DNA from 3 places in the Pseudomonas oplopanacis genome. Region 1 is predicted to be linked to each of the others. Evidence: predicted binding sites of a transcription regulator. Region 1 holds the regulator's gene; each other region holds the start of a gene.
What was found. Region 1 encodes FliA, which starts transcription of late flagellar genes. Its sites were predicted from a motif close to CTAAAGTTTNNNNNNNNNNNGCCGNTAA; they were not measured.
Positions count from the first base shown of each region.

Region 2: a site for FliA is predicted at 7,519-7,546, ahead of motA (flagellar motor stator protein MotA). Genes of this name have one in related genera too.
Region 3: a site for FliA is predicted at 3,001-3,028, ahead of ACWKV5_RS04890 (methyl-accepting chemotaxis protein). Genes of this name have one in related genera too.

Region 1 is NZ_JBSKHV010000002.1:658,779-669,018, reverse strand. Features, by position in the region: gene ACWKV5_RS07430 (protein-glutamate methylesterase/protein-glutamine glutaminase) at 1-567, opposite strand, end outside; gene ACWKV5_RS07425 (chemotaxis protein CheA) at 617-2,869, opposite strand; gene ACWKV5_RS07420 (protein phosphatase CheZ) at 2,924-3,712, opposite strand; gene ACWKV5_RS07415 (chemotaxis response regulator CheY) at 3,735-4,106, opposite strand; gene fliA (RNA polymerase sigma factor FliA) at 4,274-5,014, opposite strand; gene fleN (flagellar synthesis regulator FleN) at 5,011-5,841, opposite strand; gene flhF (flagellar biosynthesis GTPase FlhF) at 5,958-7,292, opposite strand; gene flhA (flagellar biosynthesis protein FlhA) at 7,304-9,433, opposite strand; gene flhB (flagellar biosynthesis protein FlhB) at 9,662-10,240, opposite strand, start outside.
Region 2 is NZ_JBSKHV010000003.1:371,851-382,090, reverse strand. Features, by position in the region: gene queG (tRNA epoxyqueuosine(34) reductase QueG) at 1-955, shown strand, start outside; gene ACWKV5_RS09655 (trimeric intracellular cation channel family protein) at 937-1,548, opposite strand; gene orn (oligoribonuclease) at 1,761-2,303, opposite strand; gene rsgA (small ribosomal subunit biogenesis GTPase RsgA) at 2,411-3,442, shown strand; gene ACWKV5_RS09640 (TIR domain-containing protein) at 3,655-4,062, shown strand; gene ACWKV5_RS09635 (caspase family protein) at 4,065-5,024, shown strand; gene ACWKV5_RS09630 (toll/interleukin-1 receptor domain-containing protein) at 5,024-5,509, shown strand; gene motB (flagellar motor protein MotB) at 5,552-6,595, opposite strand; gene motA (flagellar motor stator protein MotA) at 6,599-7,450, opposite strand; gene ACWKV5_RS09615 (HDOD domain-containing protein) at 7,617-9,155, shown strand; gene ACWKV5_RS09610 (rhodanese-like domain-containing protein) at 9,198-10,013, shown strand; gene asd (archaetidylserine decarboxylase) at 10,030-10,240, shown strand, end outside.
Region 3 is NZ_JBSKHV010000002.1:122,291-132,530, reverse strand. Features, by position in the region: gene ACWKV5_RS04900 (CheR family methyltransferase) at 1-616, opposite strand, end outside; gene ACWKV5_RS04895 (chemotaxis protein CheW) at 613-1,149, opposite strand; gene ACWKV5_RS04890 (methyl-accepting chemotaxis protein) at 1,149-2,771, opposite strand; gene ACWKV5_RS04885 (YncE family protein) at 3,069-5,756, opposite strand; gene ACWKV5_RS04880 (tellurite resistance TerB family protein) at 6,083-6,766, opposite strand; gene ACWKV5_RS04875 (LysR family transcriptional regulator) at 6,943-7,857, shown strand; gene ACWKV5_RS04870 (gamma-aminobutyraldehyde dehydrogenase) at 7,958-9,445, shown strand; gene ydcS (putative ABC transporter substrate-binding protein YdcS) at 9,528-10,240, shown strand, end outside.

The DNA of each region.
Region 1 (10,240 bases):
TGCAGGCGACGATGGGCCGGACGACACAGGCGCATGGGTGCGTGCCGGAATCGGTGCCGGCGCAGGACGCGACGGTGCGTGGCTGCCGTAACTGCTGGCGCTGGCAGGCGCAGGCGTCGGGGCAGGTGCGGCGACCGGGGCCGGTGCACTGTAGGTATTGGCGCGACGGTTACTGCGCGAAATGCTCAGGATCTTTTCGCACAGCAGTTGCTTGACCTTCTCCGGGTTTCGGGAGATGTCTTCGAAATTCTTCGGCAGGAAATCCACGGCGCCGGCATCCAGCGCATCGAGGGTCACCCGGGCGCCTTCGTGCGTCAGCGAGGAGAACATCAAAACCGGCGTCGGGCAGCGCTGCATGATGTGTCGCACGGCGGTGATGCCGTCCATCATGGGCATTTCGTAGTCCATCGTGATCACGTCCGGCTTGAGGGCCAGGGCCTGATCGATCGCCTCTTTTCCGTTGGTCGCCGTTCCGACGACCTGGATATTCGAATCCGCTGAAAGAATTTCCGAGACGCGGCGGCGGAAAAACCCCGAATCGTCCACCACCAGGACTTTGACTGCCATAAACACTCCGTTAGACGGAGCGAGGCTCAGTCGCCCCGCTCCACCAGAATCAAATACGCCGCGTGGCGTAACGCTTGAGCATGCTCGGAACATCGAGAATCAGCGCAATGCGGCCGTCACCGGTGATGGTGGCGCCCGACATGCCCGGGGTTCCCTGGAGCATTTTGCCCAATGGCTTGATGACCACTTCTTCCTGGCCCACCAACTGATCGACGACAAAGCCGATCCGTTGCGTGCCCACCGAAAGGATCACCACATGGCCTTCGCGCTGCTCTTCGTGAGCGGCGGAGCTGACCAGCCAGCGCTTGAGGTAAAACAGTGGCAGCGCCTTGTCGCGCACGATCACCACTTCCTGACCGTCCACCACGTTGGTGGTCGACAGGTCGAGGTGGAAGATCTCGTTGACGTTCACCAGCGGGAACGCAAACGCCTGGTTGCCGAGCATGACCATCAGCGTCGGCATGATCGCCAGGGTCAGCGGGACCTTGATGACGATCTTCGAGCCCTGGCCTTTGGTCGAGTAGATGTTGATCGAACCGTTGAGCTGGGAAATCTTGGTTTTCACCACGTCCATGCCCACGCCACGACCCGACACGTCGGAGATCTCGGTCTTGGTCGAGAACCCAGGCGCGAAAATCAGGTTGTAGCACTCGGTGTCGCTCAAGCGATCCGCCGCGTCCTTGTCCATCACACCGCGTTTTACCGCGATGGAACGCAGGACGTGCGGGTCCATGCCTTTGCCGTCATCGCTGATCGACAGCAGGATGTGGTCGCCTTCCTGTTCCGCTGCAAGGATCACCTTGCCGCCACGGGACTTGCCCGAGGCTTCGCGCTCTTCCGGCGACTCGATGCCGTGGTCGACCGCGTTGCGCACCAAGTGGACCAGCGGGTCGGCCAGGGCCTCGACGAGGTTCTTGTCGAGGTCGGTTTCTTCGCCGACCAGTTCCAGGTTGATCTCTTTCTTGAGCTGGCGAGCCAGGTCGCGAACCAGACGCGGGAAGCGTCCGAAGACTTTCTTGATCGGTTGCATCCGGGTCTTCATGACCGCGGTTTGCAGGTCAGCCGTGACCACGTCGAGGTTCGACACAGCCTTGGACATGGCCTCGTCGGCACTGTTGGCACCCAGGCGAACCAAACGGTTACGCACCAGTACCAGTTCGCCGACCATGTTCATGATTTCGTCGAGACGCGCGGTATCGACCCGCACGGTGGTCTCGGCTTCGCTCGCCGGTTTTTCCGGCGGCGGCGCAGCCGGAGCACGGGCCGGGGCCGGTGCAGCGGCGGCAACCGGTTTCGACGCCTCGACTTTCGGTGCCTCGGCTTTTGGATCTGGCACCTTGGCCACGGGTGCCGCTGCCTTGGCAACGGGCGCCGCAGCAGTGACAACAGAGCCTGTCGCCACGTCGGTGAACTTGCCTTTACCGTGCAATTCGTCGAGCAGCGATTCGAACTCGTGATCGGAGATCAGATCCCCGCCCGCCGCCGCTGCGGTTGGCGCAGGTGTAGCTGGTACCGAAGCAATGGCCGACTCCAGCGCATCCACCGCAAAGTTGCCCTTGCCGTGCAGCTGATCGAGCAGAGCTTCAAATTCGTCGTCGGTAATGTCGGAGCTGTCGCCCGCCGCTTTCGGCGCAGCCGGTGCCGCTGGCGCTGGGGCCACGGCGTCGACGGCGAACTGGCCTTTGCCGTGCAGTTGATCGAGTAATGACTCGAACTCGGCATCGGTGATTTCGTCGCTGGCAGCGGCATCGCTGGCAGGCGTTGGTGCAGCCACTGGCGCTTCGGCCTGAGCCTTGACGGCATTCAGCGAGTCCAGCAGTTGTTCGAATTCGTTATCGGTGATGTCGCCCGATTCGCTTTCGGCGGCAGGTGCTTCAACCACTTCAGCAACCGGTGCAGCTTCATCTGCGGTTTGCGGCTCGGCCAGACGGGCCAGGGCCTCCAGCAATTCAGGTGTCGCAGCGGTGACCGGGCTACGCTCGCGGACTTCGCCGAACATGCTGTTCACCGCGTCCAGCGCTTCGAGGACCACGTCCATCAGTTCCGAATCGACGCGACGCTCACCCTTGCGCAGGATGTCGAACACGTTCTCGGCGATGTGGCAGCACTCCACCAGCTCGTTGAGCTGGAGGAAGCCGGCGCCCCCTTTTACAGTGTGAAAACCGCGAAAAATTGCATTGAGCAAGTCCGCATCATCCGGTCGGCTTTCCAGCTCGACCAGTTGTTCGGACAGTTGCTCTAGAATCTCGCCGGCCTCAACCAGGAAATCCTGAAGGATCTCTTCATCGGCGCCGAAGCTCATTAAGGGGGTGCTCCTACAGGTCTAAAAACCTAAAAAACCTAGAATGCTGAAACGCTAAAATCCCAGGCTGGATAGCAAATCGTCCACATCGTCCTGACCGGACACAACGTCTTCTCTTTTATCGGCATGAATCTGCGGACCTTCACCCTGAGAGAGATGTTTTTGTGGATCTTTTTCGGCGAGCATCGATTCACGGTCATGTTCGATACCCGCAAAGCGGTCTACCTGGCTGGCCATGAGGACGAGCTTGAGCAAATTGCTTTCAACTTCGGTGACCAACTGGGTCACGCGCTTGATCACCTGACCGGTGAGGTCCTGGTAATCCTGAGCCAGCAGGATGTCGTTGAGGTTGCTCGACACCGTGCGGTTGTCCTCGGTGCTGCGTGTCAGGAAACCGTCGACGCGGCGGGCCAGCTCACGGAACTCTTCAGCCCCGACTTCGCGGCGCATGAACCGGCTCCAGTCCGTGCTCAACGCCTGGGCTTCTTCGCTCAGGCTGTTGACCAGCGGCGTGGCGCTTTCCACCAGGTCCATGGTGCGGTTGGCCGCGGCCTCGGTCAGCTTGACCACATACCCCAGGCGCTCGGTGGCGTCCGTGATTTGCGACACTTCCTCGGCTTGCGGCATGTTCGGGTCAATCTGGAAATTGACGATCGCGCTGTGCAGCTCGCGAGTGAGCTTGCCCACTTCCTGATACAGGCCACGGTCACGGGTCTGATTGAGCTCATGGATCAGTTGCACAGCCTCGCCGAACCTGCCTTTTTCAAGGCTGGCGACCAGTTCGACGGCATGTTTTTTCAGGGTCGATTCAAAATCGCCCTGTGAAGATTCTTTATGCTCCATAGCTCCCCCGTGGCGCAGTGGATCAACCGATGCGTTCGAAAATCTTCTCGATTTTTTCTTTCAACGCCTGGGCCGTGAAGGGTTTGACCACATAGCCGTTTACGCCGGCCTGGGCCGCTTCGATGATCTGCTCGCGCTTGGCTTCAGCGGTCACCATCAGCACTGGCAGGTGCTTGAGCTTTTCATCGGCGCGCACGTGGCGCAGCAGATCGATACCGGTCATGCCAGGCATGTTCCAGTCCGTTACCAGAAAGTCGATGCTCCCGCTGTTGAGAACCGGAATGGCAGTAGTGCCATCGTCAGCCTCGACCGTGTTGGTGAACCCAAGGTCACGCAACAGGTTTTTTATGATCCGCCGCATCGTTGAGAAGTCATCAACGATGAGGATTTTCATGTTCTTGTCCAATTCGACCTCCAAGCAGTCTTAAACGCGCCCAGCACCTGGACGCGCCATTTCAATCAATTCGGCAATTCACTCGATGACTGTCTGGAGCACAACAGATCGCGACCGGTGCCGTTCAAATCCGCACCAGCCCCGTTCGCAGTGTCCCCACACTGCCTTCAGCGCGCTCGCCACTCCCCCAAACGCCCCCGCAAACGGGCCGCGCACTGGCTGTGTAACTGGCTGACCCGCGATTCGCTGACCCCCAGGACCTCACCGATTTCCTTGAGATTCAACTCTTCGTCGTAGTACAGCGCCAACACCAGTCGCTCGCGCTCCGGCAAATTGGCAATCGCGTCCGCCAGCGCCGCCTGGAAGCGTTCATCTTCCAGATCGCGTGACGGCTCGAGATGAGCACTCGCGCCATCCTCATGCAGCCCTTCGTGTTCGCCGTCCTGCAACAGATCGTCGAAACTGAATAAGCGGCTGCCCAGGGTGTCGTTCAAAATCCCGTAATAATCGTCGAGACTCAATTGGAGTTCGGCCGCAACCTCGTGATCTTTAGCGTCACGGCCGGTTTTAGCTTCAATAGAGCGAATTGCGTCACTGACCATACGGGTATTTCGGTGGACCGAGCGTGGCGCCCAGTCCCCCTTGCGTACTTCATCGAGCATGGCGCCGCGGATTCGTATGCCCGCGTACGTCTCGAAACTTGCGCCTTTGCTGGCGTCGTATTTGGTCGACACTTCAAGCAGGCCGATCATCCCGGCCTGGATCAGGTCTTCAACCTGGACACTGGCCGGCAGACGGGCCAGCAAGTGGTAAGCAATGCGTTTGACCAGTGGCGCGTAACGCTCGATCAGCTCGTACTGCGCGTCACGTGCCGACTTCTTGTAGAGGTTGTAGCCACTGGCTGTCATAGGACGGGTCCTGCGGTCTGTTGCACGAGGCGCTCGACGAAAAACTCAAGGTGCCCGCGCGGGTTGGCAGGCAGCGGCCAGGTATCAACTTTCTGCGCGATGGCCTTGAACGCCAGGGCGCACTTGGAACGCGGGAAGGCTTCATACACGGCACGTTGTTTCTGCACAGCCTTGCGCACGCTTTCGTCGTAAGGCACCGCGCCGACGTATTGCAAGGCCACGTCGAGAAAGCGGTCGGTGACCTTGGTCAACTTGGCGAACAGGTTGCGACCTTCTTGCGGGCTCTGGGCCATGTTGGCCAGGACGCGGAAGCGGTTCATGCCGTAATCGCGGTTAAGCAGTTTGATCAGCGCGTAGGCGTCGGTGATCGAGGTCGGCTCGTCGCAGACCACCAGCAAGACTTCCTGCGCTGCGCGAACAAAACTGACTACCGAGTCACCTATGCCCGCAGCGGTGTCGATCACCAATACGTCGAGATTGTCGCCGATGTCGCTGAAGGCCTGGATCAGTCCGGCGTGTTGAGCCGGGCTCAAATGAACCATGCTCTGGGTGCCAGACGCGGCCGGAACGATTCGAATACCGCCCGGGCCCTGCAACAGAACGTCGCGCAGCTCGCAGCGGCCTTCGATCACGTCGGCCAGGGTACGTTTGGGTGTCAGTCCCAGCAGGACGTCAACGTTCGCCAGGCCCAGGTCAGCGTCCAACAGCATGACGCGACGGCCGAGCTCAGCCAGGGCCAGCGACAAATTCACTGACACGTTAGTCTTGCCGACGCCACCTTTGCCGCCGGTCACCGCGATCACCTGTACGGGATGCATGCTGCCCATGTTATTTCTTTACCTTGTCTTGCATAGACGGAGGCCACATTACTGGCTGCGCGTTCGCAAATGGAACAATGCATGGCAGACCATCGATGTAGGTACAAAAACTGTTCATTACTACCTTAGCCAACCTGCTTGGTCGGGCTGTGGTAAATATCAGCGAACATGTCAGCCATGGCTTCTTCGCTGGGTTCTTCCTGCATTTGTACGCTTACGGCGCGACTGACCAACTGATGACGGCGCGGCAGATGCAAATCATCCGGGATCCGCGGGCCATCGGTCAGGTACGCCACCGGCAATTCATGACTGATCGCCAGGCTCAGCACCTCGCCGAGACTTGCCGTTTCATCCAGTTTAGTCAGGATGCAGCCAGCGAGCCCGCAGCGTTTGTAACTATGATAAGCGGCTGTTAGAACCTGTTTTTGGCTGGTGGTTGCGAGCACCAGGTAATTTTTTGATTTGATGCCACGCCCGGCCAGGCTTTCGAGCTGCATGCGCAGGGCTGGATCGCTGGCCTGAAGGCCTGCGGTATCAATCAGCACCACGCGTTTGCGCAGCAGTGGCTCCAGCGCCTGAACCAGCGATTGGCCCGGATCGACGTGGGTCACCGACACATTGAGAATGCGCCCCAGCGTCTTGAGCTGCTCCTGGGCGCCAATGCGAAAGCTGTCCATGCTCACCAGCGCGATGTTCTGCGCGCCGTACTTGAGCACGTAACGGGCTGCGAGCTTGGCCAGGGTGGTGGTCTTGCCCATGCCGGCAGGACCAACCATGGCAATCACGCCGCCTTCTTCCAGCGGCTCGACTTCCGGGGTAGCAATCATCCGCGCCAGGTGCGCCAGCAACATGCGCCAGGCCTGACGAGGCTCATCGATATCACCGATCATCGCCAACAGATCGCGCGACAACGGGCCGGACAGGCCGATGCGTTGCAGGCGACGCCACAGGTTGGCCTGGGCCGGACGGCTACCTTGCAGCTGATTCCAGGCTAGCGAACCGAGCTGTACTTCCATCAGTTCGCGCAGGCTGTTGAGCTCGAAACGCATCGAGTCGAACGCACGTGGATCCACGCCGCCAGCAGCCGGTGCCGGAGCAGGCGCGGAGCGACGCGGTTCGGCGTAGGTCGGTTCGATTAGTGGCTCGGCAGCGGTCAGTGGCAGGCCGGCGAACAACTGGCGATTGGTGGTCTTGTCGCCTTCGGTCTCGCCATCGCCACGCAGGCTCAATTCAGCCTGGGCAGTGACGATGCGCGATTGGGTCTTGCGCAGCTCATCCTCGAGTTCCATGTTCGGAACACGCGGGGCCAGCGCCGACAATTTGTAATCCAGCGCAGCCGTCAGCTCGACACCACCGGCAATCCGGCGATTGCCGATAATGGCGGCATCGGCGCCCAGCTCATCACGAACCAGTTTCATGGCCTGACGCATATCGGCGGCGAAAAAACGCTTAACTTGCATAAACCACTACCTCAGCCGTTGGGCCCTACTGTCGCAACGATGGTCACTTGCTTGTTGTCAGGGATTTCCTGATAAGCCAACACATGCAAACCCGGGACTGCCAGTCGGCCAAATCGCGACAACATGGCGCGAACCGGGCCGGCCACCAGCAGAATCACCGGTTGACCTTGCATTTCCTGACGCTGCGCCGCATCGATCAACGAGCGCTGCAGCTTCTCTGCCATGCTTGGCTCCAGCAGAACGCCCTCTTCCGAGCCTTGTCCTGCCTTCTGAAGACTATTGAGCAATATCTGTTCCAACCTTGGCTCCAGGGTGATCACTGGTAGCTCGGAGTCAGTGCCTACAATGCTTTGGACGATTGCGCGGGATACGCCGACCCGCACAGCGGCCACCAAAGCGGCAGTATCTTGACTCTTGGCGGCGTTGTTGGCGATCGCCTCGGCAATGCTGCGAATGTCCCGCACAGGCACCTGTTCGGCCAGCAGCGCTTGCAACACTTTGAGCAGCTGCGACAGCGAAACCACGCCCGGCACCAATTCCTCAGCCAGTTTAGGCGAGCTTTTGGCCAGCAATTGCATGAGTTGCTGGACTTCTTCGTGACCGATCAGTTCGCTGGAGTGTTTGTACAGAATCTGGTTCAAGTGCGTGGCTACCACGGTACTGGCATCGACCACCGTGTAACCGAGTGATTGCGCCTGGGCGCGCTGGCTGATTTCGATCCAGACCGCCTCCAGGCCAAAAGCCGGATCTTTGGCGGTTATGCCATTAAGCGTACCGTAGACCTGCCCCGGGTTGATCGCCAGTTCGCGATCCGGGTAAATCTCGGCCTCGGCCAGGATCACCCCCATCAACGTGAGGCGATAGGCACTCGGCGCCAGGTCGAGGTTGTCACGGATATGCACCGTCGGCATCAGGAAGCCCAGGTCCTGGGACAGCTTCTTGCGCACGCCCTTGATCCGCGCAAGCAGTTGACCACCCTGATTGCGATCCACCAGCGGAATCAGGCGATAGCCGACTTCCAGGCCAATCATGTCGATAGGCGTGACGTCATCCCAGCCAAGTTCCTTGGTCTCCATGGCGCGAGCCGGCGAAGGCAGCAGCTCTTGCTGACGCTTGACCTCTTGCAGGGCCTGGACCTTGACCACGTTCTGCTTCTTCCAGAACAGGTACGCACCACCGGCAGCGAGAGCGGCCATGCTCAGGAAGGAAAAGTGCGGCATGCCGGGCACCAGGCCCATCACTGCCATCAGACCCGCCGCGACGGCCAACGCTTTCGGCGAGGCGAACATCTGGCGATTGATCTGCTTACCCATGTCTTCCGAACCGGAAGCACGGGTCACCATGATCGCGGCGGCTGTCGATAACAGCAGTGATGGCAATTGCGCCACCAAACCGTCACCGATGGTCAACAGGGCGTACACCCGACCGGCATCGCCAAAGGTCATGCCGTGCTGGAAGATACCGACCGCCATGCCGCCGATCAGGTTGATGAACAGAATCAACAGGCCGGCGATGGCGTCACCGCGCACGAATTTGCTGGCACCGTCCATGGAGCCGTAGAACTCGGCCTCTTGGGCGACTTCCATCCGGCGCAGCTTGGCCTGGTTCTGATCGATCAGGCCGGCGTTCAAATCGGCGTCGATGGCCATTTGTTTGCCGGGCATCGCATCGAGGGTGAAGCGCGCGCTCACCTCGGAAATCCGTCCGGCACCCTTGGTCACCACGACGAAGTTGATGATCATCAAAATCGCGAAGACCACGATACCGACCACGTAGTTACCGCCGATCACCACCTCACCGAAGGCCTGGATCACCTTACCGGCGGCGGCGTGGCCGTCCTGACCGTGGAGCATCACCACCCGCGTGGAAGCCACGTTCAGCGCCAGCCGCAGCAACGTCGCCACCAGCAGAATGGTCGGGAACACCGCGAAATCCAGCGGCCGCAAGGCGTAGACGCAGACCAGCAGCACGACGATCGACAGCGCAATGTTGAACGTGAAGAACACGTCCAGCAGGAACGGCGGCACCGGCAGCATCATCATGGCCAACATGACCAGCAGCAACAACGGCACGCCCAGATTGCCCCGACTTAAGTCGGCAACGTTTGTGCGAGCACTGTTGAATAACTGAGAGCGATCCACGGTTTTCCCCGTTCCTTTAAAGCAAACTTTTGACGCCTGAAGCTGGCGCAAAGCGGCTATTGCAAGAAGCCTTCCAACTTTTGCAGAGGATTGAAATAGAAGGGGTAACCGAGGAATTCAGGGTGGCCGATCCGACGCTTTCGCGAGCAGGCTCGCTCCCACAGGAGACCGCGATCAAATGTGGGAGCGAGCCTGCTCGCGAAGAGGCCATCAGCGACAGCAAAAGACTCAGGAATCGCGGCGCAGATCCGGTGGAATCGGCAGGTCGTCCTTGAGCGGCTCAGGCGGCTTGCCTTTGCCGGCGCGGTGCTGGCGGATCTGGTAGACGTAGGCCAATACCTGGGCGACCGCCAGGTACAGGCCACCGGGGATTTCCTGCTCCAGTTCGGTGGAGTAATAGATCGAACGCGCCAGAGCGGGCGATTCGAGCAGCAGCACATTGTTCGCCACGGCGATTTCACGGATTTTCAAGGCCAGGAAGTCGCTGCCCTTGGCCAGCAACACCGGCGCGCTGCCTTTGTCCGGGTCGTACTTGAGCGCCACGGCGTAGTGCGTCGGGTTGGTGATGACCACATCCGCCTCGGGAATGGCCGCCATCATCCGCCGCTGCGACATCTCGCGCTGCAACTGACGAATGCGCTGCTTGACCTCCGGCCGCCCTTCCTGATCCTTGTGCTCGTCGCGCACTTCCTGCTTGGTCATCAGCAGCTTCTTGTGGCTTTCCCACAGCTGCACCGGCACGTCGACGGCGGCGATGATGATCAGCCCGCAGGCCATCCACAAGGTGCTCCAGCCCACCACTTGCAG
Region 2 (10,240 bases), on a different contig from region 1:
GCGCTGGCTCGCCGCCGGCTACCACGGCGAAATGGACTACATGGGCGCCCACGGCAGCAAACGCTCGCATCCGGAAGAGCTGGTGCCCGGCACTTTGCGCGTGGTTTCCCTGCGCATGGACTACCTGCCCGGCGACACCCAAATGGCGCAAATGCTGGCCCAACCGGAAAAAGCCTACGTCTCGCGTTATGCCTTGGGCCGCGATTACCACAAATTGATTCGTAAACGCGTGCAACAACTGGCCGACAAAATTCAGGCCCAGATCGGCCCGTTTGGTTTCCGCGCCTTCGTCGACAGCGCCCCGGTGCTGGAGAAAGCCATCGCCGAGCAGGCCGGTTTAGGCTGGATCGGCAAAAACACCTTGGTCCTGAATCGCAAGGCCGGCAGTTACTTCTTTCTCAGCGAGTTGTTTGTCGATTTGCCATTGCCGGTCGACCCGCCCCACTCCACAGAACATTGCGGCCGCTGCACCGCGTGCCTCGACATCTGCCCGACCAACGCCTTCGTCGGCCCGTACGTACTGGACGCCCGGCGCTGCATTTCCTACCTGACCATCGAGCTGAAAAGCGCGATCCCGGAAGATCTGCGGCCACTGATCGGCAACCGGGTGTTTGGTTGCGATGACTGCCAGATCGTCTGCCCCTGGAACCGCTTCGCCCGTCCGTCCGGCGAAAGCGACTTCAAACCGCGGCACAATCTGGACAACGCTGAATTGGCCGAGCTGTTCATGTGGGACGAGGAAAAATTCCTCAGCAGCACTGAAGGCTCCCCATTACGCCGGGCGGGTTATGAGCGTTGGTTGCGTAATCTGGCGGTGGGGTTGGGCAATGCGCCGTCGAGCATCCCGGTGCTGGAAGCGCTGAAGGCGCGCAGGGATTACCCGTCGGAGTTGGTGCGTGAGCATGTCGAGTGGGCGCTCAAGCAACACGCCGACCGTCAGGCTTCGTCGTTGTAGACGAACTTCGGCATTTCCCAGTGGAAACGAATCGCCAGCAGCCGCAGCAGAAAACCGCCAAAAAGCGTGATCAAAATCGCTTGTTCGCCGGGTAATTGCAGGTAGATGCAGAGCATGTAGCACCACGCCGCTGCGAACGAAACGCTGGCGTAGAGCTCTCGGCGGAAGATCAACGGGATGTCGTTGCAGAAGATGTCGCGCAAGATGCCGCCGAATACGCCGGTGATCACGCCGCTGACCGACGCCACCAGCATGCCGTGGCCCATTTCCAGAGCAGTCATGCAGCCGATCAGGGTGAACGCCACCAGGCCCACGGCGTCGAGCACCAGGAACAGCGAGCGCAGGTGGCGCATCCAGCGCGCGGTGAAGACGGTCACCATGGCGGCGACCGAGGTCAGCACCAGGTATTCCGGGTGTTTGACCCAGGTCAGCGGATAGTGGCCGAGCAGTACGTCGCGCACCGAGCCGCCGCCCAGCGCCGTGATACAAGCAATCAGCACCACGCCAAACCAGTCCATGCCGCGACGGCCAGCAGACAGCGCGCCGGTCATGGCTTCGGCGGTGATGGCAATCAGGTAAAGCATCAGCAACATGGCGGCGGTCCTTGCAGAAAGGCGCGCAGTCTAGCCATTTCGGTGCAGCACCAAAAGAGGGCGATCACCCAGGAAGACCGAGTCGTCTGCTTCGCGGGCTAGCCTTGCCCCCACGGGCACAACGCAGATCCCGTAGGAGCCGGCTTGCTGGCGATGGCGTACTCAAGGGCGCCATCGCCAGCAAGCCGGCTCCTACAGTCCGTATTCCAGATTTAAAATTTGATGAAATGCTTGCGGTAGTGCTGCAACTCGGCAATCGACTCGCGGATGTCGTCCAGCGCCAAATGAGTGCTACCTTTTTTGAAGCTGTCGCGCACGTCCGGCGCCCAGCGTGCGGCCAACTCTTTGAGGGTCGACACGTCAAGGTTGCGGTAGTGGAAGTAGCTTTCCAGGGATTTCATGTGCGTATAAAGGAAGCGACGGTCCTGGCAGATGCTGTTGCCACAGATCGGAGACTTACCCTTCGGCACCCATTTTTCCAGGAAGGCGATGGTCTCGGCTTCGGCTTCGGCCATGCTGATGCGGCTGTCGCGAACGCGCTGGGTCAAGCCCGAGCCGCCGTGTTGACGGGTGTTCCACTCGTCCATGCCGGCGAGGATCTCGTCGCTGTGGTGGATGGCGATCACCGGACCTTCGGCCAAGGTGTTCAAGTCACTGTCGGTGACGATGGTGGCCATCTCGATGATGACGTCGGTATCAGGGTTCAGACCGGTCATTTCCAGGTCGATCCAGATCAGATTCTGCGGGTTTTGCATGTGTCGGCTCCTAGGCAATGCTGCGCAGTTTAGCCTAGGCAACCGGCGGGGCGTGCTAAACTCGCGGCCGTTTTACCTAATCGCTGCATTCTTGATACGGAACACCCATGGCCAAACGCCAACTCAATCGTCGTCAAAACTGGCGCATCGAAAAGATTCAGGGCGAACGCGCTGCCCGCGCCGCCAAACGCGAGTCCTCGGCTGTCGAGGCACTTGAGGGTGGCGACCTGGGTCCGGAACAGACCGGCCTGGTGATCGCGCACTTCGGTGTACAGGTTGAAGTCGAAGCCCTCGATGGCGATTTGGCCGGCCAGGTATTCCGCTGTCACTTGCGCGCCAACCTCCCGGCGCTAGTGACCGGCGATCAGGTGGTCTGGCGTGCCGGTAACCAGGGCATCGGCGTGATCGTGGCGCAACTGCCGCGCAAAACCGAACTCTGCCGTCCGGACAGCCGTGGCCAGCTCAAGCCTGTGGCCGCCAACGTCGACATGATCGTCATCGTCTTCGCCCCGCTGCCCGAGCCTCACGCCAACCTGATCGACCGTTATCTGGTTGCTGCCGAGCACGCCGGTATCCGGCCGCTGCTGCTGCTCAACAAATTCGACTTGATCGATGAGCAGAACGCCCCGGCGCTGAACGCCTTGCTGGCGGTCTACCGCACGCTTGGTTACCCGGTACTGGAAGTGTCGGCGCATCACGGCAACGGCATGGAGCAACTGCAGGAGCAACTGGACGGGCGCATCAGCGTGTTCGTCGGCCAGTCCGGCGTCGGCAAGTCGTCGCTGGTCAACAGCCTGCTGCCGGAAGTCGAAGCCCGTGTCGGTCCGTTGTCCGAGCTGTCCGGCCAGGGCACTCACACCACGACCACCGCGCGATTGTTCCACTTCCCTGGTGGCGGTGAGTTGATCGACTCCCCGGGTATTCGTGAATTCGGCCTGGGCCACGTCAGCCGCGCCGACGTCGAAGCCGGGTTCATCGAGTTCAACGACCTGATCGGCACCTGCCGTTTCCGCGACTGCAAGCACGACCGCGAACCGGGTTGCGCCCTGCTCAAGGCCCTCGAAGAAGGTCGCGTGCAGCAGCAACGGATGAACAGCTACCGCTCGATCATCGCCAGCCTGCCTGAAACCAGCTACTAAACAGACGCGCCCACCGCCCCGACACTGACGGGACGGTGGGCCGCTTGTTGCGACCTACACATTTCCCCTCGGATTAAACGTCAGACTCCTCTGTAGGACTTCCGCGCGCCTGTTTGAAGGACTCTTCTCTTTAACCGCGCAGGCCTTGTTGCGGCCATTCAAGTGCATACATTCAAGCCCTCTTCGCATTCCGGCGATACCGAGGGACAACCATGCAAACCTATCATTTGTTCATCAGCCATTCGTGGAACTACCCCCACGCCCACGACAATCTCGTGCGCCTGCTCAACGCCAAACCCGGCTTCACCTTCAAAAACTTTTCAGTGCCGACAGACAACCCGATTGTCGACGCGCAGACCGACAAACAACTGGAAGCCGCCATCGAAAACAAGATTCGTCCGTGCTCGGCGGTGCTGATCATGGCGGGGATGTATTCGACCTACAGCAAGTGGATCAACAAGGAGATCGAGATCGCCAAGCGGATGGGCAAGGTGATCATTGCGGTCAAGCCGTTTGGGGCCGAGCGGATTTCCACGGTGGTGCGTGATGCCGCGCACGCCGAATGTGCGTGGAACACCAACAGCATCGTCAACGCCATTCGCCTGCACACGGCGGTGTAACCATGCGCAAGGGACTGTTCATCGGCATCAACCACTACACGCATGTGTCGCCATTGAGCGGCTGCAACAACGACGCGATGGCCATGGCCTCGGTACTGGAACGCCACGCCAACGGGCGTCCGAACTTCAGCAGCAAGGTCCTGACCTCGGCGGAGGAAAACCTCACTCACACAAACCTGAAGCAGCAGATCCAGAGTCTGTTTTCCGGTGATTGCGACGTGGCGCTGCTGTACTTCGCCGGTCACGGCCAGTTTGATACCAGCATCGATGAAGGCCTGCTGATCCCGCAGGATTTCGGTCAGGGCGTCGAAGGCATCCGCATCAGCGACATCCTCAACTGGGCGGAAAACGCCCCCCACATCAAAAACAAAATCATCATCCTCGACTGCTGCCAGGCCGGCGCGGCGGCCGCGATGCGCGGGTTGCGCGGTGGCAGCAGCGTGATCAGCGAAGGCATGACCATTCTCACCGCCTGTAAAAAAGACCAGGTGGCGCTCGAAGGTCGCGGCCACGGCGTGTTTACCGACCTGTTGCTGCAAGCACTGCACGGCGGAGCCGCCAATGTCTTGGGTAAGGTCACGCCCGGCAGCGTGTATTCGTTCGTCGACAACGCACTTGGGGCATGGGAACAACGACCGGTGTTCAAGACCAACGTCTCGCAATTTGTGCCGCTGCGCGAAGTCACGCCGCTGATTGCCGAAGAAACCCTGCGCAAGCTCAAGGACTGGTTCCCGGAACCTAGCTACGTGTTCCCGCTGGACCCCAGCTACGAACCGACCGAGGCCGCGTTCGATCCCGACAACGGCGAAATCTTCAAGCAACTGCAAAAGTGCAACCGCCACAGCTTGATCGAACCGGTCGACGCCGAGCACATGTACTACGCCGCCCTGCATTCCACCGGCTGCCGCCTGACCGCCCTCGGCGCCTATTACCGCGAACTCGCGATCAAGGGACATTTCTGATGCCTGTGTTTATCAGCTACCGCCACACCGACCGCGCCCATGCGATGGCCATTAACACCCGCCTGACGCAGGCAAACATCAAGACCTACCTCGATGTGCTGGACGCGGAATCGCAAACCACTGAAGACATCACCACCGTCATCACCCGCAACATCACCGAATGCACACACCTGATGGCCGTGGTTTCGGAGCAGACTGCACAGTCGTGGTGGGTGCCGTTCGAAATCGGCGAAGCGACCATCAGCAATCGCCGGATCTGCTCGTACAAGATCGGCCCCAGCGCGCTACCGCTGTACCTCGATAAATGGCCGAAATTGAGTGGTGAGAACGATATCAACTTCTTTATCGACGCCTATCGCGAGGAGTTGCTCTCCAAGCGCTCAATGGGGCTGGAGTCGTTCAGCGAATCCGTTCGCGGCACTTACCGGCGTGATGCCGAGTTGTTCCACGACCAGCTCAAGAACCGTATTCGACGGGGTTTCTGACAGGCACAAAAAAGCCGACATCGCTGTCGGCTTTTTTGTGGGTCACTGCTTCGGCGGTTCAGCCGGTTTCGGTGCCGGGTTTTCAAAGATATTCAAACGTTCACGAAGCTCATGGGCCGGCAGCGGTTCTTTATCCGCCGGCAAAGCGTTCGGATCAACTGGCTTGGCCGGCACTTCGCCCGGACCGCCCTGCCCTTGTACTGCGGGGGCTGGTGCCGGTTCTGGCGCAGGTTCTGCACCTTGTGAACCTTCAATGGCCTTTTGGGCTTTCTTGGTCAGTACCACGATGTCGATGCGGCGGTTGATCGGATTGAACGGATTCTCACGGTCGAACAGGGCCGACGAGGCGTAACCGACCACCCGCGCGACCTGTTGATCCGGATAGCTGCCGGCGACCAGCGCACGGCGAGCGGCGTTGGCACGGTTGGCCGAGAGTTCCCAGTTGCCGAAATCACCGGTGCCCGAGTACGGCTTGGCATCGGTGTGGCCGCTGATGCTGATCTTGTTCGGCACCGCTTTGATGGTGTCGGCCATGGCCAGCAGGATGTCTTCGAAGTACGGTTTCAGACGCGCACTGCCGGAGTCGAACATCGGGCGGTTTTCGGCGTCCATGATCTGGATGCGCAAACCGTCCTGCGTGATCTCGAACAGGATCTGGTCCTTGAATTTCTGCAGCTGCGGATTTTCATCGACCTTGTTCTGCAATTCTTGCAGCAACAGTTCCAGGCGTTCCTTCTCGACCTGCTCGGCCATGCCTTCGACCTGTTCGGTGTCGACAGTGACGCGGTCTGGCTGCGGCTGGGATTTCACCTCGGGGTTGAGGGTTTTCTCCGGCGCCAGGGTCGGGGAGCCGCCCAGATCGATGATGTACGGCGTGCCACTTTCGGTAAAGCCGACCGGGTCTTTGAAGTAACCGGCGATGGCGATCTTCTGTTCCGGTGTGGCGGTGGACAGCAGCCACAGCACCAGGAAGAACGCCATCATCGCCGTCGCGAAGTCAGCGAAGGCGATTTTCCAGGAGCCCCCGTGATGCCCGCCCGCGTATTTTTTTACGCGCTTGATGATTATCGGCTGGTTATTTTCCATGACTTAGCGACCGCGAACCGCTTGTTCCAGCTCAGCGAAGCTAGGACGGTGCGCCGGGTACAGAACCTTGCGACCGAACTCTACAGCCAGCGATGGCGGCATGCCGGACGCCGAAGCCACCAGCGAAGCCTTGATGGCCTCGTAGACGTTCAGCTCTTCCTTGGCATCGTGGGCCAGGGCATGGGCCAGCGGGCCGAAGAAGCCGTAGGCGGCGAGAATACCGAAGAAGGTACCGACCAGTGCCGCACCCACGTGCACGCCGATCATTTTCTGATCGCTTTCACCCAGGGAGGCCATGGTCACCACGATACCCAGTACCGCCGCGACGATACCGAAACCCGGCATCGCATCAGCAATACCGTTCACCGCGTGGGACGGGTGATCGAGGTCTTCCTTGAGGCTGGTCAGTTCCATGTCGAACAGGCCTTCCAGCTCGTGGGGAGCCATGTTGCCGGACGACATGATGCGCAGGTAATCGCAGATGTACGCGGTCATGCGGTCATCTTTGAGCACCGCCGGGTACTTGGCGAAAATCGGGCTCGCGGCAGCATCTTCGATGTCGCCTTCGATGGCCATCATGCCTTCGCGGCGGCTCTTGTTGAGGATCTCGTAAATCAGCCCCAGCACTTCAAGGTAAAAAGTGTGGTTGAAGCGCGAGCTGAACATCCCGAAGGCTTTCTTCAGAACGTTTTTGACCATATGGCCAGGGTTGGCTTGCAGGAATGCGCCAAAGGCTGCGCCACCGATAATCATCACCTCGAAAGGCTGGATAAGGGCAGCAATCTTGCCGTGGGAGAGCACGTACCCGCCGAGCACGCTCGCGAATACGACAATGATGCCGAGAATTTTAGCCATAGGTAGGAGAGCACTTACTGAGTCGGGTTCAAGGTCATATTCGGAGGTCGAAAAATCTCTTCTTCTCCTTATCGGCAAAACTGCGCCAGACTATAGCCCGTTCAAGCGAAAAGCTAATTTAGCCTACTCCGGGCATAGGTAATGCAGACGAAGATTGCGTCCAACCATGGCTAACCAGACGAACATTCCCACTCAAAAACCAACGACACTCGAAGGCTGGGTCAAGCTTCTCGATGGCGTGCGCCTGCCGGTTCCGCAGGAAAGCCATGACCGTGTCTGCAGGGCCATCGCCGATAATCGCAGCTCGCTGCGTGATATCGCCGAACTGATGCAAGACAGCCCGGCCCTGGCCTTGAGCATCATTCGTGAAGCCAACCGCCATACCCACGGCAGCATGACCGAGCCTGCGGAAAACCTTGAGGTGGCGATCAATCGCCTCGGTTTGAAACGCACCGAAGAACTGCTCGCCCGCCTCCCCGCCGAACCCCAAATGCAGATCCCGCTTGCCTTGCGCCAGCTGCAATTGATCAGCCAGCACGCGACGCAACAGGCCAATGGTTTTTTTGCCAGTCGCCTGGCGCGGCTGTGGCAGGACATTCATTGGGGCAGTCTGCTGTTCCTCTCGCCGCTGTGGCCGATGGCGTTGACCTATCCGCAATTGCTCGAAGAATGGGAGCTGCGGGTCATCCATAAAGGTGAGTCGGCGCGCAAGGTCGAAAAACAGTTGTTCGGCGTGCGCCTGCTGGACATTTGCCAGGCCCTGGTGACCATTTGGCGCCTGCCGGTGTGGGTGGAACAGGGTTATCGCCTGCTGCTGACCGAGCAGCGCGAACTGGTCAAAGTGCTGCGCATTGCCCGCGACAGCGATCATCCGTTGCGCCAGCAAAACCGCCTCGATGACGATCCGACCTTGCGCCGCTGGCTCAATCAGCCGGCCAATACCGTGCTGCTGGCCAACGGTCTGGCGCTGTCGGCGCAACAGGCGTGGGACAGCCCGCACAGCGAGCGCTGGCAATACCTGACCAGTCTTTACCTGCAAACGCCGATGGCCGACGTGCAGCAGCAGTTGCACCAACAGGCCGCCAACAGCGCCCGGCTGCATGCCATGCCGGACCTCTGGCACCCCGCCGTTTCGCTGCTCTGGCCGTGGGGCATGAACCGTGTCCACGCCGCCTTGCTGCCGGCCCCGGCGCCGACCACCGAAGACCTGGCAAAGTGGCGCAGCCAATGCGCCGAGTTGCTGGTGGAGCCAAGCCCGTTCACCAACGCGATGCACTTGACCACCTCCGCCCGGGACGCTTTGGTCGCGTGCGGCATGCGTCGGGTCATGATCTTGATGGCCGACCGCACGCACGCCAATCTGCGGGTGCATCAGGTTGCCGGTTTGCCCACAGAAACGGCGGGGCTGAATTTCGTGGTTAGCCAGAGCTCCGTGCTGCAACGTTTGCTCTCGCAGCAGGCTCAGGTGCGCCTGACACCGGCCAACACCGCGCAGTTCTCGGCGTTGCTGCCTGGCAACCTGCGTGCGCAGTTCCGTGGCGAACACTTGATCCTGCGCTCGCTGGTCAATAATGGTCGGGTGATCATGGTGGTGGTGGCGGATCAGGGCGGCGGGCCGTTCTCGGAAATCACCGTGCAAGCCTTCGGCAAAACCGCGCAGTGCATCGAGAAAGCCTTGAACACCTTTAGCCACCGCGGCCAATGACGCTGCGCTACAATCCACCCTTTTGTGCCCTGGAGACCTCACATGCCTGACTTCTCTGGCTTGCCGCTGGTGATCGAGCCGAGCGACTTGCTCCCTCTTCTCGAGACCCGCAATCTGATTCTGGTGGACCTGACCAGCAGCGCCCGCTATGCCGAAGGGCATATTCCCGGCGCGCGTTTTGTCGATCCGAAACGCACTCAACTCGGTCAGGCACCTGCACCGGGGCTGATGCCGCCGCAAGCGGCACTTGAAGCGCTGTTTGGCGAGTTGGGCCACAACCCCGATGCGGTGTACGTGGTGTATGACGACGAAGGTGGCGGCTGGGCCGGGCGTTTTATCTGGCTGCTGGACGTTATCGGTCACCGTAAATACCACTACGTCGACGGCGGTCTGACGGCCTGGCTGGCAGAAGGTATGCCGATGTCGATCCAGATCCCGGCCCCCGCTGGCGGCCCGGTGAAGTTGACCCTGCACGACGAACCTACCGCGACCCGCGAGTACCTGCAAAGCCGTCTCGGCGCCGCCGACCTGGCGATCTGGGACGCGCGCGGGCCGCTGGAATACTCCGGCGAGAAAGTGCTGGCGGCCAAGGCCGGCCACATTCCGGGCGCCGTCAATTTCGAATGGACTGCGGGCATGGATCAGGCGCGCAACCTGCGCATCCGCACCGACATGGCGCAGATCCTCGAACAGCTAGGGATCAGCAAAGACAAAGAAGTCATTACCCACTGCCAGACTCACCACCGTTCTGGCTTCACTTATCTGGTGGCCAAATCCCTCGGTTATCCGCGGGTCAAAGGCTACGCCGGTTCCTGGGGCGAATGGGGCAACCACCCCGACACCCCCGTAGAGATTTAAGGTTTAAGGACAGTTAATGAACAAGCGTCTGTTTATCCTCAGCCAATACCTGCTGCCCCATCACTTGCTCTCGCGACTGGCCGGCTGCATTGCCGAATGCCGCGTGCGCTGGTTCAAGAACGCCTTTACCGCCTGGTTTGCCAAGCGTTATCAGGTGGACATGTCCCAAGCGCTGGTCGAAGACCTGACCGCCTACGAGCACTTCAACGCGTTCTTCACCCGTGCGC
Region 3 (10,240 bases), 540 kb from region 1:
AGAACACAAAATCATATGGCGGCTCGCTGGCCAGCAACGCCGGATCGAGCAAGTTGCCGACCTGCAACCGCACCTGATCCAGCACGCGATCACTGAGACGATAGACGTCGCCTTCGGCGCTGAAATGCCGGTCACGAAAGGCAATGTCCTGACCACGAAACGAGTTTTTGCCGTACAGCGCACGCCGGGCTTTTTCCACCGACAGCGGGCTGACGTCCATGCCTTCCACCTTGAACTGATGGGGCTTGAGCCCGGCATCGAGCAAGGCCATGGCGATGGAATAAGGTTCTTCCCCGGTGGAACACGGCAGGCTGAGAATCCGCAGCGCGCGCATGTTGTTGATCTCGGCCAGGCGTTTGCCGGCCAGTTTCGCCAGCGTCGCGAAGGATTCCGGGTAACGGAAAAACCAGGTCTCGGGCACGATCACCGCTTCGATCAACGCCTGCTGCTCATCCTGCGAACCTTGCAGCGTGTGCCAATACTCGTCAGCCGTCAGCGCACGGGAGGCGATGCTGCGCTGGCGCACCGCGCGCTCGATGATTGCCGGGCCGACCGACGTCACGTCGAGGCCGATACGCTCCTTGAGGAAATCGAAAAACCGTTGATCGCTGCTCATGGCCGCTCCTCAAGCAGCGCCGGATCGAGAGGCGGCGACGGGAACAACAGCGCGCGAACCTGATCATCGAGCAAATCGGCGACCCGCACCCATTGCAGTAAACCTTGGGTATCTTCGCGCACCGGCCCGAGGTAAGGCGCCTGGCGATTGTCCAGGCCATAGGGCTTGAATTCCGCCGGGTTGCAACGCAGCGTGTCAGTCGCCTGCTCCAGGATCAGCCCCAGCCATTGCGTCGGGGTTGATTCATTCGGGCGGTAATTGACCAGCACCAGCCTCGTGCTGGTACGGGCCTGCGCCGGTTGGCCGAAGGTCAGCGCACTGAGGTCGATCACCGGCACCACCGCGCCACGATAGGCAAACACCCCGGCAACCCAATGCGGCGCCTGGGCAATCGGTTTCAACGGCAACCGCGGCAGCACTTCCGCCACTTCGATAGCCTGCAAGGCAAAGCGCTCACCGCCGATGCGAAACACCAGGTACAACGATTGCTTGACCGGCACCCCGGCCCCGCGTTTGGCCGCGAGTTCGTTCATCAGACTTTGAATCGCGAAACGCCACTGCGCAGGCCTACAGCCACCTGGCTCAGTTCGTCGATGGCAAAACTGGCCTGGCGCAACGACTCGACGGTCTGGCTGCTGGCATCACCCAACTGCACCAGCGCGTGGTTGATCTGTTCGGCGCCGGTGGCTTGGGCCTGCATGCCTTCGTTGACCATCAACACCCGCGGCGCCAGCGCCTGAACCTGATGGATGATCTGCGACAACTGCTCGCCGACCTGCTGCACTTCGGACATGCCACGGCGCACTTCTTCCGAGAATTTGTCCATGCCCATGACCCCGGCCGATACCGCCGACTGGATCTCGCGCACCATCTGCTCGATGTCGTAGGTGGCGACTGCCGTCTGGTCCGCCAGACGCCGCACTTCGGTGGCAACCACAGCAAAACCGCGCCCGTACTCGCCGGCTTTCTCGGCCTCGATGGCAGCGTTCAGCGACAGCAAATTGGTCTGGTCGGCAACTTTGACGATGGTCACCACCACCTGGTTAATATTGCCGGCCTTCTCGTTGAGAATCGCCAGCTTGGCGTTGACCAGATCGGCCGCGCCCATCACCGAGTGCATGGTGTCTTCCATGCGCGCCAGGCCTTGCTGCCCGGAACCGGCGAGCACCGAGGCCTGGTCGGCCGCGGTGGACACTTCAGTCATGGTGCGCACCAGATCACGAGACGTCGCGGCGATCTCACGGGAGGTCGCGCCGATTTCCGTGGTGGTGGCGGCGGTTTCGGTGGCGGTGGCTTGTTGTTGCTTGGACGTGGCAGCGATCTCGGTGACCGAAGTGGTGACTTGCACCGATGAGCGCTGGGCCTGAGACACCAGGGATGTCAGCTCGGTCATCATGTCGTTGAAGCCGGTTTCCACGGCGCCGAATTCGTCCTTGCGCTCCAGGTTCAAACGACCGCTGAGGTCGCCGGTGCGCATGATTTCGAGGATTTTCACGATCCGGTTCATCGGCGCCATGATCGCGCGCATCAGCAGCAAGCCACAGAAACCGGCGGCCAATACCGCCACGAGCAGGGAAATGCCCATGCTTATTTTTGCCGTCAGCACCGCGTCGTCGATGGCGGCGATGTCGTTGTCGGCCACGGCTTTGTTTTCGCGGATGATGTCATTGAGTTTCATCCGGCCGGCGGTCCACGCCGGGGTTAGCTGTTCGTTGAACAGCTTGATCGCGTCAGCTTCCTGATTGCTTTTATGCAGGTCGAGCACCTTCATCAGGATCTTCTGGAAATCCTCATGCAGTTTTTCGAAGGCGGCGATTTCGACCTTGTCCTCCTCCGTGGTCACCGTGCTGCGATAGTTATTGATCTGCTCCATCAGTCGCGCCTCGAACGCCTTGAAATCGGCGGCGTCTTCGGCACTGATGCCCTGACCTTCCTTGAGGCCGAGCATTTCCTGGGTCCGGAGGAAACTGTCGACCCAGGCGCTGCGAATCATCGAGCTGAAATACACCCCCGGAAGCGCATCATCGCGAACGCTTTCTTCACTGGCTTCGATCTTCAACAGCCGTGAATACGAGACGACGACCATCAACAGCATGATGGCGATGATCACCGCAAAACTCGCCAAAATGCGTTGGCGCAACGTCCAGTTCTTCACAGTCAGTCCTCGGGGTGGTTCAAGTGCTGCGGAGTATAGCCGAGGGTGTTTCATTTATAAGACGGAAAGTAGGCCCAGGCGGGAGGGCTTCTGCTGGATTGGTCGCTGGGGATGGGGGGTGTCTGAAGACGCCTTCGCGGGCAAGCCCGGCTCCCACGGGGACCGGATTGTCCGGATGGACGCGGTCCAATGTGGGAGCCAGCCTGCTCGCGAAGAACGATGGCGGGGTTTAACGGGAATGGACGGACCTACTTAAAAGATCCTTCACTCCAGCTTTCCTTATACCTGCCTCCAGAATTACTCGACTTGAATAACGGTGATAATCGATTTGTTTTTATAAACGACAAGCAGGCGGGAACTATCAAGGCTGAGCGTCAGGCTGCATGGATCGCCTGCAACAACAAAAGTCTTGACCTCCTTGCGGTTCACAGTATCAAGAGCTTTCACTTTGGATCCCTCACTGGAAAAATAGAGCAGTCGACCGTCCGGACTCAAAGTAATCACGCCCGGCTGAATAACGTCGACAGTGTGGATTACGAGCAGACTTGTGGAGTCAATGACCATTATCTTTTGTGCATTATAATCATTAGCGTAAATGTGCTTTCCATCCGGGCTTATTGCTAGTGAGTGTGCATGCCAGGGCAGCTTTGCTCGCTTAATTAATGAGTCGCTGCTTGTAGAAATACTGAATAATTCTGAACCATAAGTACGAAAAGTAAATATGGTTTTACCATCAGGAGCCATGACAATTAAATTAGCTTCCGGCAATCCTGTACTCTTATCACGCTTGAGCGCAATGTCTGTTTTCGTCATCCCGTGCGTGAAAAGAGTATATGCATGGGTACCCTCTAGGTTAAAAACACATTCCCCAGAATTAAAACCAGTCGTCTCAATCCGGGCTTGCTCTCCTGACGACAAGCTCATAGCTGAATGATAATAACCATAAGAGCTGCTCATAAAGACCTGGTCACTATCAGGAGCAATCGCAAAGTAATTCATGCCTAAATTTTCTATTCGCGCACCCACCATCTGCAGGGTTGCGGCATCAATGACTGCCAAAAAGCCATTACTTGGGTGCGGTTTACTCACTAAAATTTTCGTACCATCCGGACTAATTGCAACACTACCGAATTGCCAAGCTGGAGCGATACCGTTTGTGGTAAAACCAAAATCCATCTCACCAGTTTTCCCTCGACTTGTAACATCCAGCTTCGCGGTCACGACATTGCCATCATATTCCGCCTTGATGATGTAAGTCGTACCAGGTGCATCCGCCCCCGTCACGCCCAGGATTTCCAACACACCAAACAAACCGGTCTTAAACTCACGTCGCCCGGTAGTGCCGTCCGGGTATTTGAAATTGCTCGGAATAGTCACATACACCGATTTTTCTTTGATGAACTCTCCATTTTCGTCCACCAACTTGAGCTTAATACCAGTCAAGTGCCCCATTGGCGCAATGCGATAAGGCGCATTGAGAAACTCCAGCGTGGCTTTCATTCCCGCCGTGACCAGTGTGTAGCGTGCCAACGTAAAGGTCTTTTTTGTGCCGTCGACTTCATTGGGGTAGAAGTCCACTTGCAGCCGAACCCTCAACTCTTTACCCGGCGCGAACAACTCCAGGTCTTTGCGAAGCAATACATACTCGAGCCCCTTCTGGACCTGTTCCGGCGTCAAGGTTTTGCCCACTGCAATCGCGACGGTCTTGGGATTGCCATCTTTGCCGGTACCCAACACATGTACCCAGATTTTCTGCAGCAGCCCGATAAGCGGCCAAGGCGCACAAACGATGTGTGCATCATCGGTAAACGCCCGCAGATCCACGGCGTTCGTCCCATAGGCCTCAACAATTTCCGGCTTCGGAAAGTTCGGATCCGTCACGTTGACGCTCTCGATGGTCAGGGTCAACGGCTCGGACTCCGTCTCCACGCCACCACTCAACAGGATCCACGTGAACACCACCTCCCGACCCGCGTTGGCCAGGATGAACGCCGTAGTCAGCTGGAAGTTCGCGCGGAAGTTGGAATTGAGCGCGACAAAGGTGAATACCGGTGTCCCTGCTCCCGCGGCCCCGCCCTTCACCACCAGTTTGGCTTTATCGCCGGGTTTGAAGCCTTTGGCCCAATCCACCCGGACCACGAAACCCGTGGTGTATTTGATGGGAATGATCACTTTGCCTTCCAGCCCCGGTACAAAAGGAGCGGTCGGAAGTTCCACTTTGGGCGTCAGGTCGACCTTGATCGAGAGGGACGGCGATGGCAGTGAATTCTGGGTAGGGTTCTCCAGCTGGTCATATACCGTATAAGAAATCCCGACAGCGTTACCATTACCGGCCCCCATGAAAAAGGCTATCGGCAGAAGGATGTTGAACGCCCCCCCGACTAGATCCTTTTGAACCACGGTGTATTCGTACTCAAAGTAGTTGTCGCCGTTTCTGGCGGTCACTATCACCACGTCGTGCAATCTGATATTCGCGTAAGTGACGGCAAGCGGGACACCTGGACCGGCCGTTACCAGGTCGACGCCGTTTTGTATGACATATTCAGGCAACTTAATGCCCAACCCTTCGTGGATGTCCTTGCCGTCATTTATCGGGTCGTCGCCACCCGGCAGACTCTCGTTGTACAACACCCACTGCGTGGGGGACGTTTCGTCATTGTCACTAAAGCGCTTGGTTACGTAATGAAAAGCGTGCGCCCCCTCACGAAGCCGGGCCCTGGGCACTTCGAAAGTGGTGCGTTGAGTATTCGGGTCGACCGTGAAAGGGACTGTGATACGCACGCCGTTATGATGGAGTTCCAAAGAATCAGCCTCCGGATAGGGCGGGTCCGCAACCACTTTCAGATGCCTGCCTGCAGTGAGCACCAATGGCACCCCAACAGGATCCAGTACCTTGGGATCTTCCGATTTGACGCCTGGCTTTGAACCCGGAATTTTGAGTGGCGACAGCGCCAGGATTCCGGACGCACGTGAGATATCAGTCATGAAACGCGCTCCCATTCGACAGGCCGCGAAGAGCGGCATAGGTAGCGGTATCAAATCCCTGAAACGCTTTCCCGGCTACTGTCAGAAATAACAGGTATGCGGTGTTTCAAGACGAACGGTCACCGACAGATATTCATTTCATCCCCCAACATTTTGCCGGCGCGGCTACCTTCCAGATTTACTTGAGCTTGCGGGAGGGCTCTGTGGCTGCGTGCATTGGGTTAAACCGGTCGGCGCGTCAGACGATTCTGCGAGGTCATGCGATCTTCCCGAGCGGTAATCGGGGGCCGGTACAAGCGACTGATGGCCCGGTGATCCCACAAGAATTATGTCAACGCCTGGCGCACCTGTTTTTCCAGTTCGGCCTTCAACCCCGGCTCCAGCTTCAACTGCCGCGCCAGTTCATCGAGGTAGGATTTCTCCATGAAGTTCTGCTCATCCACCAGCATCACGCTGGCGATGTACATTTCGGCGGCCATTTCCGGGGTGCTGGCGGCGCGGGCAACTTCCGCAGGGTCCAGTGGCTTGCCGAGTTCGGCATGCAGCCATTGTTGTAATTCCTGATCGTTGTCGAGCTTGGTGAACTCACCTTCAATCAACGCTCGTTCGCGCTCATCGACGTGGCCATCGGCTTTGGCGGCAGCGACCAACGCCTTGAGAATCGCCTGGCTGTGCAGCTCGACCTGCGCCGGGGGCAAGCGGTCGAGTGTTTGCGGTTCAGTGTTCGGCGCGGTGCCTTGCTGCGCCTGCCAGTTGCCAAAGGCTTTGTAAGCCACTGCCCCGAGTGCCGCGAGGCCGCCATAGAGGGCGACTTTGCCGCCAACACTGCGGCCCGTTTTGCTGCCGAGCAACAACCCCATGGCGCCCGCCGCTATCGCACCGCCGCTGGCGCCCGAGAGCAAACCACCGAGCCCACCGCTGGACGCCTTGTTCTGAGTGCCTCCAGCCTTGTTCTGCAACAGATCTTGACCGGACTTGAGCAGTTGATCGAGCAAACCACGGGTATTCATTTTGCCGTCTCCACGAAAGGGGTAACCGGCCACCAGCCTAGATCGAAAGTGCCCGCCCCCTGCCGGCGAGAGTGCTTCCAGATGTTGCTCATATCTTGTAACGCCCACAGGCCCATCGATTAAAACGATATACACTCAAGCGAATCTATAAAAACCGCCCACCGGGTACCTTCCCCATGATGACCCTGCGTCAGATTCGTCATTTCATCGCAGTGGCCGAGACCGGCTCGATCTCCGCCGCCGCGCAAACCGCGTTCATTTCCCAATCGACCCTGACCCTGGCGATCCAGCAACTGGAGCAGGAAATTGGCGTCGGCCTGTTCAACCGTCACGCAAAAGGCATGACCCTGACCCACCAGGGGCATCAATTCCTGCGTCAGGCGCACCTGATTCTGGCCACGGTGGACAACGCCAAGCGCAGCCTGCAACAGAGCACCGATCAGGTTGCCGGGCAGTTGATCGTCGGCGTGACCAGCCTCGTTGCCGGTTATTACCTCGCCGATTTGCTCACCCGTTTTCAGCGCGCCTACCCCAACGTCGAGATCCGGGTGATGGAGGATGAACGCCCCTACATCGAGCATTTGCTGGTCAGCGGCGAAATCGATGTCGGCGTGCTGATCCTCTCCAACCTCGAGGACCGTCACGCCCTGCAAACCGAAGTCCTGACGCATTCGCCCCACCGGTTATGGCTGCCGGCGCAGCATCCGTTGCTGGAGCACGACAGCATCAACCTCGCCGACGTGGCGCGAGAGCCGCTGATTCAACTGAACGTCGATGAAATGGACCGCAATGCCCAGCGCATGTGGTCGGCCGCGTCTTTGCAACCGCGCATCACGCTGCGAACAGCGTCTACGGAAGCCGTGCGAAGCCTGGTGGCCGCCGGTTTGGGGGTTTCGATCCAGCCCGACATGACCTATCGCCCGTGGTCGCTGGAGGGCGACATCATCGAAGCGCGGCCCATCGCCGACCTGAGCCAGACCCTCGACGTCGGCCTGGCCTGGCGTCGCGGCACCGCGCGCCCGGCGCTGGTCGATCCGTTCCTGACCGTCGCCCGGGAGCAACCCCACGGCGGACGCAAGCCATCTATTTAATCGAACGCCACCTTCAGTATTTAGTATTTGTCGACCTCAGGTCCGCGCACTAGTCTTGTTGCATCTATAAGACGGCCGGGCCCCAGTCACTGGGAGCAGCATGGCCACACAAGAAAAGAGAACCCGAAAAATGGCTGGCGCGCAGACCCCGTTGTTTACCGCGTTGTTGATCGATGGCGAATTGGTCGCAGGCCAGGGTTTTGTCGAACCGATCCTCAACCCCGCCACCGGGGAAGTGCTGACGCACATCGCCGAAGCCAGCACCGAGCAAGTCGAAGCCGCCATCCTCGCCGCCCATCACGCCTTCGCCAGTTGGTCGCGGACCACACCGCAGCAACGCTCGAACCTGTTGCTGGACATCGCCAACGCCATCGAAAAACAAGCCGACCTCCTCGCCCGTCTCGAATCCCTGAACTGCGGCAAGCCGTTGCACCTGGCCCGTCAGGATGATTTGAGTGCGACGGTGGATGTGTTCCGTTTCTTCGCTGGCGCCGTGCGCTGCCAGACCGGCCAGCTCAGCGGCGAATACCTGCCGGGCTACACGAGCATGGTGCGCCGCGATCCAATCGGGGTCGTAGCGTCCATCGCGCCGTGGAATTACCCGATCATGATGGCCGCGTGGAAAATCGCCCCGGCCCTCGCCGCCGGCAACACGCTGGTGTTCAAGCCGTCCGAACACACGCCGCTGTCCATTCTGGCACTGGCGCCCGCCTTGGCCGAGATCCTGCCGCGCGGGGTGATCAACATTGTCTGCGGCGGCGGTGAAGGGGTCGGCAGCCACTTGGTCAGCCATCCTAAAGTGCGCATGGTGTCGTTGACCGGCGATATCGTCACCGGGCAAAAAATCCTCCAGGCCGCTGCGAAAACCCTGAAGCGCACGCACCTCGAACTCGGCGGCAAAGCGCCGGTGATCGTCTGCAACGATGCGGACATTCAAGCGGTGGTCGAAGGCGTGCGCACTTACGGTTATTACAACGCCGGTCAGGATTGCACCGCCGCGTGCCGGATTTATGCACAGGCCGGGATTCATGACCGTTTGGTGGCCGAGCTTGGCGCGGCGGTCAGCAGCCTGCGGTTCGCCGGCAAACGCGATGCCGATAACGAAATCGGCCCGCTGATCAGCACCCGTCAGCGCGACCGCGTGGCCAGTTTCGTCGAACGCGCCCTCGGCCAGCCGCACATCGAACGCGTGACCGGCGCGGCAGTGCATTCCGGTGCCGGCTTCTATTACCAGCCGACGTTGCTGGCCGGCTGCAAGCAGAGCGATGAGATCGTCCAGCGCGAAGTGTTCGGGCCGGTGGTCACCGTGACCCGTTTCGACGGGCTCGAACAAGCGGTGGACTGGGCTAACGACTCGGAATACGGCCTCGCCTCCTCGGTCTGGACCCAGAACCTCGACAAGGCGATGCAAGTCGCGGCGCGCTTGCAGTACGGCTGCACCTGGATCAACAGCCATTTCATGCTGGTCAGCGAAATGCCCCATGGCGGCTTGAAGCGTTCGGGCTACGGCAAAGACTTATCCAGCGATTCGCTTCAGGACTACAGCGTGGTGCGGCACATCATGGCGCGCCACGGCCAGCATCTCTGACTACGCTAATAACAAGCCGCTAACGGCATGCTTCACCACGTTCACAACTGCCCCGACCATAATTAAAGAAGAGGGAATTCCCATGTTCGTGCACAAGACCGCACTGTTCAGTGCAATCACCACCGCGCTGCTGGCGAGTGCCAGCCTCCAGGCCGCCGAACCGCTGAAAGCGGTGGGTGCCGGCGAAGGTCAGCTGGATATTGTGGCTTGGCCGGGCTACATCGAACGTGGCGAAAGCGACAAGGCCTACGACTGGGTGACCGGTTTCGAGAAGGAAACCGGTTGCAAGGTCAATGTGAAAACCGCCGCCACTTCCGATGAAATGGTCAGTTTGATGGCCAAGGGCGGTTACGACCTGGTCACCGCATCCGGCGATGCCTCGCTGCGGTTGATCGGTGGCAAGCGCGTGCAGCCGATCAACACGGCGTTGATTCCGAACTGGAAAAACATCGACCCGCGCCTGAAAGATGCGCCGTGGTACGTGGTCAACAAACAAACCTACGGCACCCCGTACCAGTGGGGCCCGAACGTGTTGATGTACAACACCAACGTATTCAAGACCGCGCCGACCAGCTGGGGCGTGGTGTTCAATGCCCAAGACCTGCCGGACGGCAAGCCGAACAAGGGACGCGTGCAGGCCTATGACGGCCCGATCTACATCGCTGACGCCGCGCTGTACCTGAAAACCGCCAAGCCGGAATTGGGTATCCAGAACCCGTATGAACTGACCGAAGCCCAGTACAAAGCCGTGCTCGATCTGCTGCGCGCCCAGCAGCCGCTGATCCACCGCTACTG